Methylicorpusculum oleiharenae: one gene and its partners. The main gene of each other region encodes a partner of the protein of the gene in region 3 in a complex. Links are inferred from orthologs where the notes say so. Each region holds a gene or a part of one and is shown on either strand. Other genes may lie near its edges.

The links. Proteins that work in one complex are often made in the same cells at the same time.
Region 1: the proteins of accD (region 3) and accA are in contact, whole or in part, in a solved structure (PDB 8UXZ), measured with the Escherichia coli proteins. The link is inferred for Methylicorpusculum oleiharenae from one-to-one orthologs.
Region 2: the proteins of accD (region 3) and accC are in contact, whole or in part, in a solved structure (PDB 8UXZ), measured with the Escherichia coli proteins. The link is inferred for Methylicorpusculum oleiharenae from one-to-one orthologs.

Annotation. Positions count from the first base shown.
Region 1 is NZ_WUTY02000001.1:4,820,303-4,823,122, forward strand. It holds accA (acetyl-CoA carboxylase carboxyl transferase subunit alpha), read right to left. Parts: upstream 1,979-2,820; coding sequence 1,022-1,978; downstream 1-1,021. Other genes in the region: tilS (tRNA lysidine(34) synthetase TilS), read right to left, coding at 1-860; GO003_RS21505 (replication-associated recombination protein A), read right to left, coding at 2,037-2,820. UniProt on the Escherichia coli protein: Component of the acetyl coenzyme A carboxylase (ACC) complex. First, biotin carboxylase catalyzes the carboxylation of biotin on its carrier protein (BCCP) and then the CO(2) group is transferred by the carboxyltransferase to acetyl-CoA to form malonyl-CoA.
Region 2 is NZ_WUTY02000001.1:2,126,138-2,128,986, forward strand. It holds accC (acetyl-CoA carboxylase biotin carboxylase subunit), read right to left. Parts: upstream 2,174-2,849; coding sequence 827-2,173; downstream 1-826. Other genes in the region: prmA (50S ribosomal protein L11 methyltransferase), read right to left, coding at 1-557; accB (acetyl-CoA carboxylase biotin carboxyl carrier protein), read right to left, coding at 2,194-2,649; aroQ (type II 3-dehydroquinate dehydratase), read right to left, coding at 2,655-2,849. UniProt on the Escherichia coli protein: This protein is a component of the acetyl coenzyme A carboxylase complex; first, biotin carboxylase catalyzes the carboxylation of the carrier protein and then the transcarboxylase transfers the carboxyl group to form malonyl-CoA.
Region 3 is NZ_WUTY02000001.1:3,888,025-3,890,897, forward strand. It holds accD (acetyl-CoA carboxylase, carboxyltransferase subunit beta), read right to left. Parts: upstream 1,966-2,873; coding sequence 1,036-1,965; downstream 1-1,035. Other genes in the region: folC (bifunctional tetrahydrofolate synthase/dihydrofolate synthase), read right to left, coding at 1-1,003; trpA (tryptophan synthase subunit alpha), read right to left, coding at 2,001-2,804; trpB (tryptophan synthase subunit beta), read right to left, coding at 2,801-2,873.

The DNA of each region.
Region 1 (2,820 bases), 930 kb from region 3 along the record:
CGTAACAATAAGGCCTGCCGGGCATTCTCAAGACACGACCAAAGCTCCAGTGACAAGGCTTGAAACTCAATGTCCAGGTATTTTTTGAGTAGTTCACCACCCTCTTGCCGAATCACTGCCTGAGCTTCTGCACAATGTCCGGCCGCCCTAGATACAGTTTTGTCCAGCGCCGGCCAACGCTTTTTTAATACCGGCAAAACGTCATTTCGAAGAAAATTTCTATCGAATTCGGTGCTTTGATTAGTGGGATCTTCCACCCAATCAAGTTCATGTCCGGCGGCATAGGCCTCAATTTCCTGTTTAGAAACATTCAACAGAGGCCGCAAAAGGATACCCTTCCCCATCGGCATCACTACCGGCATCCCCGATAAACCGGGCAATCCGGCGCCTCGAAACAGTTGCAATAAAACAGTTTCCAGCTGATCTTCCCTGTGCTGGGCCACCAACAACAGATCCTGATCATCCAGCAAACTGCTTAATACGCCATACCGTGCATTTCTGGCGGCTTCTTCAGGGCTTTGTCCGTTGACCGGCCGTGCATCGACTCGCAATTCCTTAAAAGCAATATCCAAAGCTGTTGCTGTTGCTTGGCAATGAAGGGCCCAGTGGTCGGCTATCGCCTGCAAACCATGATGAACATAAACAGCTGTGAGCTTTTCTTTCAACCAATGCTGCTGCGCGCAGAGGTGCAATAACACATGGGAATCAACGCCGCCACTGTAAGCCACAAATACGCGGCGAGAGCCCTGATAAGGACGGATGGTATCGATTAAATGAGATTCCACTGACTGTGCATGAATGTTGGTCATAAGCCCCAAACAAAAAAGCTCGCCAACAGCGAGCTTTTGATTGACTTCCATTTAACTTAATAATCGATCATCTTAAAAACCGCTATTGAGCCATGATAAACATTTGGTGATGCCGGCAATCAATCTGGTCATTGCTGCCAGCCTTAGCACATTTTAAATTCTTAAACGTTTTTTAGATTATTTGGGAGTAGACGAAAAAGCTGTCTTTCGAATTACTCGGTATAAACGCCAAAAGCCATAATCCGTTGATAACGTTTTTCCATTAAACGCTCCATCGATTCACGCTTGAGTTCTTCCAGATGCCTTAACAAGGTTTCTCTCAGATTCATTGCCGTTTTTTGAAAATCACGGTGTGCACCGCCTAAAGGCTCTCTGACCACTTCATCGAGAAAGCCCTGTTCACGGATACGATCGGAAGTAATTCCCATCGCTTCAGCCGCCAACTGGGATTTATCAGCACTTTTCCAAAGAATCGATGCGCAACCTTCAGGCGAAATCACCGAGTAAGTGCTGTATTCAAGCATAATCAAGCGATCGCCGACGCCGATGGCCAATGCGCCGCCAGAACCGCCTTCCCCGATGACCGTGCAGATGATCGGCGTGTGTAAACGCGCCATTTCAAACAAGTTACGGGCTATTGCCTCGCTTTGGCCGCGTTCTTCAGCACCGATACCGGGATAAGCCCCCGGTGTATCGATCAGACATATAATAGGCAAACCAAAGCGCTCGGCCATTTTCATGACTCTTAGGGCTTTGCGGTAACCCTCAGGTCTGGGCATTCCAAAGTTTCGATAAATTTTTTCCTTGGTATCCCGGCCCTTTTGATGCCCTATCAGTGCAACCGGCTGACCTTCAAGACGAGCCAGTCCGCATATAATGGCCGGATCATCAGCATACGTCCGGTCGCCATGCAACTCATGAAAGTCGGAGAATATCAAATCAATGTAATCCAGGGTATAAGGACGCCCGGGATGTCTTGATAATTGTGAAATCTGCCAGTCGCTAAGCCCGGAAAAAATTGATTCGGTCAGCGCCTTGCTCTTACTTTCCAGTTGTTCCAGCGCATCGGAAATATTGATATCGTTATCGAACTGAACTCGGCGAAGTTCTTTTATTTTGGCTTCCAATTCGGCGATGGGTTGTTCAAAATCGAGAAATTTAAGGTCCATAATCCTACATAAACTAGATAAAATGATTCGGATCGTCCAGGATCACCTTTGTTAAAGGTCAGCTCCTATCAGTACGGGACATTTTATCTAAATTCCGTAAATGTTTTAATTTTTCTGCAATTTTTATTTCTAATCCACGATTGACCGGCGTGTAATACTGAGAACCCTTCAAACTTTCCGGAAAATAATTCTCACCGGCAGCATAAGCATCGGGCTCATCATGCGCATAACGATAGGCTTTTCCGTAATCCAACGATTTCATCAGCGAAGTGGGCGCATTTCTCAAATGAACCGGCACTGGCAGGCTGCCGCTTTCCTTGGCATCGCGCATGGCCGCATTATAGGCCCTATAAACCGCATTGCTCTTAGCTGCGCAAGCAAGATAAACGACGGCATGCGCCAAGGCTAATTCTCCCTCGGGACTACCCAGCCGTTCTTGCGCTTCCCATGCGCTTATGGCCAGCGGCAACGCTCTTGGATCCGCATTGCCGATATCCTCGGAAGCAATCCTGACAATTCTGCGGGCCAGATAAGACAAATCACAACCGGCATCCATCATCCGGCACAGCCAATATAACGCGGCATCCGGCGAACTGCCCCGAACCGACTTATGTAATGCTGAAATCTGATTGTAAAATTCTTCGCCTTGCTTATCGAAACGGCGGGTTCCGCCAGACAGCACTTCTTTGGAGACGGCCTCATTAATACAGGTGCTGTTTTGCGATGCCGCCAACTCCACTGCAATCTCAAGCAGATTTAACGCTCGCCGGGCATCACCATCGGCGGCCGCTGCAAACTGACGCTTGATCTCATCGTCCATCTCGATGGCCAGATTGCCCAAG
Region 2 (2,849 bases), 1.8 Mb from region 3 along the record:
ATGGCATGCGCCTCGCGGGCTCCCAGTAGCACAGCTGCTACCGCTAAAATACCCGAACCGCAGCCGTAATCAATCACAACTTTATCCGTTAAATCATGGCTTGCCAGCCATTCCAGACACAGCGCTGTAGTCGGATGAGTGCCTGTGCCGAATGCCAGTCCGGGGTCGAGAGTCAGGCAGACGGTCCCGGGTTCAAGTTGCTCCTGTCCGGTAGGGCAGACCCAAAGTCGGTCGGCAAATTTCATAGGCTGATAATAATCCATCCAACTGCGTTCCCAGGCCTGATCTTCCAGTCTTTCATAGGTCCATTGAGAAAGTCCGCTATTAAACTGCTCATTGACCCATGTTTTAACCTGCTCAGGGTCGGACTCAAGTTCAAACAAGGCAATGACCCGGGTGTTAGGCCATATTATCGTCTCGCCGGGCAGCGGTTCATAGACCGGCTGATCTTCGGCATCCATGTAAGTCACTGAGACCGCGCCGATTTCACTGAAATAATCAGCGAGTTCGGGAGCTGTATTTTCATTGGTGGTAACAGATAATTGGTGCCAGGCCATGTTTTTACACGTTCTAAAATACAAAAGCAGACGGATGTCTGCTCTTAGGGGTTAACTTCAAAATAATGGCTAAAACTTAAAATTCCATTATGCGGGGTTCATTGGCGGGCTGTTCGGTTCAAGCGGTTTATGCAGATAAGACTGCCTGAATGCGATGGTGTTAGAAGTTAATTAATCCGTTCGCATTAATCAGAGTAATTTGCCGTTTGTAAATGGCGCATCTTGAAGGATGCGCCTAAAAACAGAGCTTCATGCAAGGTGCTTTATCGTCAGGAGGTCATGCCTAATTTTTTTTCCAGATAATGAATATTCCTTTGACCGCTGACGAAACCCTGGTCGGTCATAATATCCTTGTGCAATTCGATATTGGTTTTGATGCCGTCGATGATGATTTCACTTAAAGCCGTATTCATTCTGGCGATGGCGCTGTTTCTGTCATCACCATAAGCAATCAGTTTGCCGATCATTGAGTCGTAGTAAGGCGGCACTTTATAGCCGTTGTAAATATGCGTTTCGCAACGGATACCGGGCCCGCCCGGCATATGGAACTGATTGATGGTTCCGGGGCAGGGCATGAATGTTTTGGGATCTTCAGCGTTCAATCTGCATTCAATGGCGTGGCCGCGAAATATAACCTGGTCCTGGGTAACCGAAAGCGGTAAACCATAGGCGATTCGCAATTGTTCTTTAACAATATCAAACCCGGTAATCATCTCGGTGACCGGATGCTCAACCTGGACTCGCGTGTTCATTTCAATGAAAAAGAATTCGCCTTTTTCGTATAAAAATTCGAAAGTACCAGCACCCAGATAGCCAATGTCGCGGCAGGCTTTAGCGCATAACTCACCCATCCGGTTGCGTTGCTCTTCGGTAATCCCCGGGGCAGGCGCTTCTTCTACAACTTTTTGATGTCTGCGCTGCATGGAGCAATCCCGTTCACCCAGATGAATCGCATTGCCGTGAGAATCAGCCATTACCTGAAACTCAATGTGTCGGGGATCTTCCAGAAATTTTTCCATGTAAACCGTGCCATTACCGAAAGCGACCTCGGCCTCGGCTTTGGTCATCGTGATGGCATTAATTAATGCCGCTTCGGTATGTACTGTTCGCATGCCTCGGCCACCACCGCCGCCTGCAGCCTTGATTATGACCGGGTAACCGATCTCCTGAGCCATCTTGAGGTTTTTCTTGTTGTTATCGCCCAGCGGGTCGCCGTTGCCGGGAACACAGGGGATGCCTGCAGCTTTCATAGCTTTCTTGGCTGAAATTTTATCACCCATCAAGCGGATGGTTTCAGGGTTTGGACCAATGAAAACAAAGCCACTCTGCCTGACTTTTTCCGAAAAATCGGCATTTTCGGATAAAAACCCATAGCCGGGATGGATAGCTTCCGCATCAGTGACTTCAGCCGCACTGATGATAGCCGGAATGTTGAGATAGCTTTCGCTGGATGATGCCGGGCCGATGCAGACTGATTCATCGGCGAGACGGACATGTTTCAAATCACGATCTGCAGAAGAGTGGACCGCGACCACTTTAATGCCCATTTCGCGACAGGCGCGCAAAATACGCAGAGCAATTTCGCCTCTATTGGCAATGACAATTTTATCGAACATGATCAGGCACCTAAGTGTTGTTATTCAATAACGAATAAAGGTTGGTCATATTCGACAGGTTGTCCATTCTCGACCAAAATTTGAGTGATAGTCCCACTCTTGTCGGCCTCAATTTGATTAAGAATTTTCATTGCTTCAATAATACATAAAGTATCGCCCGCTTTAACGGTATGGCCTACTTCGACGAAAGCCTTGGAGCCGGGTGACGCGGAGCGGTAAAAAGAACCGACCATAGGCGATTTTACAATGTGACCGCTTATTTTGTTTTCAACGGGTGCCGCAGCAGGAGCGGGCGCAGACGTTGCGGCAGGGGCCAGATTGATTGCTGTGGGTGCTTGCGGGGCAGGTGCATAGGCAACCGGCGCGCTGGAATAACGGCTGATTCTTACGGACTCTTCACCTTCGCTTATTTCTATTTCTGCAATGTCTGATTCTTCGATAATCTCGATCAGCTTTTTTATTTTTCTTATATCCATTGTCTTTAATGTCTCTTGGCTAGTATCTCATGAGCGGCTTTCAGAGCCAGTTCGTACCCGATTGCTCCTAGTCCGCAGATAACGCCTTCGGCTATATCTGAAAAATAGGAGTGTATTCTAAACGGTTCACGGGCATGCACGTTAGATAGATGAACTTCTATAAACGGAATTTTTGTAGCAAGTAAAGCATCGCGTAAAGC
Region 3 (2,873 bases):
TGTCTTTCATCACGGAAAAAACGGCACGCACACGCATCTGACTAAAGTTTTCCTTAAGATAATCAGCCAGAGTTTCGACTGCTTGGGGATTATGCGCCACATCAAGCAAGACCGGTATTTTACCCTCGATGTATTGAAATCTTCCGGGTAATTGAACCTGGGATATACCTTTGTTTAAAGCATCACGATCAACCGGAAGAGAAGTCTGCATTGCCGTGATTGCAGCAATTACTGTGGCAGCATTTCTGTATTGATGCTCCCCTTTTAAATTAGGTAAAGGCAAATTGCTTATCTGAACTTGCTCGCCAAACCAATTCCATCCATGCGGGTGCTTCTCGAAGTAAAAATCCTGATTTATGAAGCTGACTTTTGCACCACTTTCATCTGCGCAGATTTTAAGCGATAAGGGAGGAACAGGATCACCGACAACGGCAGTCACATTCCTTCTAAAAATGCCGGCTTTTTCTCTGCCAATAGATTCGCGTGTATCACCTAGCCACTCAGTATGGTCAATGCCGATGCTCGTAATAATGGCCAAGTCAGTATCAATAATATTGACGGCATCCAGCCTGCCTCCTAATCCGACTTCCAGCAATTGCACATCCAGATCGAATTGAGCAAAGATATCCAATGCTGCCAAGGTACTAAACTCAAAGTAACTTAAAGATACATCGGATCGAACGGTGTCAATTCTCTCAAAAGCACTGCAAATAAGGTCATCCGATACAGGAATTCCGTTTATTTTGATTCTTTCGTTGTATTTGAGAATATGAGGCGAGGTGTAAGTGCCGACTTTGTAACCTTGAGCGATATAAATCGACTCCAAAAACGCGACAACTGAACCTTTGCCATTAGTACCGGCGATCGTTAACGTTACCGGTTTATTGTACTTCGGCTGCAAAGCACTGAAAACCTGTCCTACACGTTGCAAACCCAAATCAATAACGCGCGGGTGTAGGCTCTCCTGCCATTGCAGCCAGTCCTTCAAAGAATTAAATGACATGTTTATGAACTGATCAGGCGGGTACTAGATGACTATACCGTCTGTTCTTCAACAGCAACCTCATTATCTGAGCTTGGGATCTGGTTGTAACTGGTTGATTCAAGTTTTGACGCCATTAAAATAGACAAGATATCAGCAAGCTTATCCCTCATTTCACGGCGATCAATAATCATGTCAATAGCCCCGTGATCCTGAAGAAACTCACTTCTCTGAAACCCGTCAGGTAATTTTTCGCGCACAGTTTGTTCAATTACGCGGGGTCCGGCAAATCCGATCAGCGCATTGGGTTCAGCAACATTGATATCGCCCAACATGGCCAAACTTGCCGACACCCCCCCCATAGTGGGGTCAGTCATAAAGGAAATAAAGGGAATTCCCGCTTCAGAAAGACGCGTTAATGCGGCGCTGGTTTTTACCATCTGAAAAAGCGAAAACAGCGACTCCTGCATCCTCGCACCACCACTGGCAGTAAAAACGATAAAAGGGATTTTAAGTTCCAGGCTTTTATTAACACCTCTTACAAAGCGCTCACCGACGACAGAGCCCATTGAACCGCCCATAAAACCAAAGTCAAAAGCGGCAACAACGATGTCCTTTCCTTTTAATTTTCCTTTAACAACGACCAGCGCGTCGTTTTCCTTGGTTTGTTTTTGTGCTTGAGTAATTCGGTCTTTATATTTTTTACTGTCTTTAAATTTAAGCGGATCAGTAGGTTTTATGCCGGCCCCTATTTCTTCCTGATCATTCTTATCGAGAAATAGTTCAAGCCGGGTTCTTGCAGAAATGCGCATATGGTGTTCGCATTTTGGGCAAACACTGGCGTTTCTTTCCAGCTCCGTATTGTAAAGAATGGCACTGCAGCTGGGGCACTTGGTCCAAAGACCTTCTGGTACGGTGCCCTTTTTTTTGCTCGAACCTTCTGTTCTTATCGTTGAAGGTACTAATTTTTCAAACCAACTCATTTTGTCGAACTCCGGGTATAGATATAGCTTAAAGCTCAGCTGTCCATCGCTTGGCGCATTGACTTTAGTAATTCAACGATTTCGGCTTTTGCCTGGACAGGATCATCCAAATGAGCTTCAATCTTGCTGATCAGCGCACTACCGACCACCACGGCATCACCAATTTCTGAGACTGTTTTAGCCGTTTGCGCATCTTTGACGCCAAAGCCTATGCCAACAGGCAGTCCGGTATTTTCCCGGATAACATCCAGTTTTTCCTTAACATTCACTGTATCAAGATGGCCTGCACCGGTGACTCCTTTTAAAGAAACATAATAAAGATAACCGCTTCCAGCTTCACTCATAAGCCTGATGCGTTCTTCTGAGCTGTTGGGAGCCAATAGAAAAATCGGATCAATATCCCGGCTTTTAAGCAGGCTGACACAATCGACAGCCTCTTCCGGCGGTAAATCGACAGTTAAAACACCATCCACACCGACTCGTTGTGCAGCATTCGCAAAATCTTCATAACCCATTGCTTCAATGGGATTCAAATACCCCATCAATACCACAGGCGTTTGCTCATCCTTTTTTCTGAATTCGGCAACCAACATTAATACCTTTCGCAGGCTCATGTGATGAGACAATGCCCGTTCACTCGCTTTTTGTATGACCGGACCATCCGCCATGGGATCTGAAAAAGGTACGCCTAATTCAATAATATCGGCGCCGGCTTCAACCATGTCATGCATCATAGGCACAGTAAAACCAGGTTCCGGATCTCCGGCAGTTATAAACGGTATCAAGGCTTTACGACCACTTTTAGCCAGCTCTTCAAATTTAGCAGTTAAACGACTCACAATTCTATCCCCTCGCGTTGAGCCAACGTGAGTATGTCTTTATCACCCCGTCCTGACACGTTGATAATG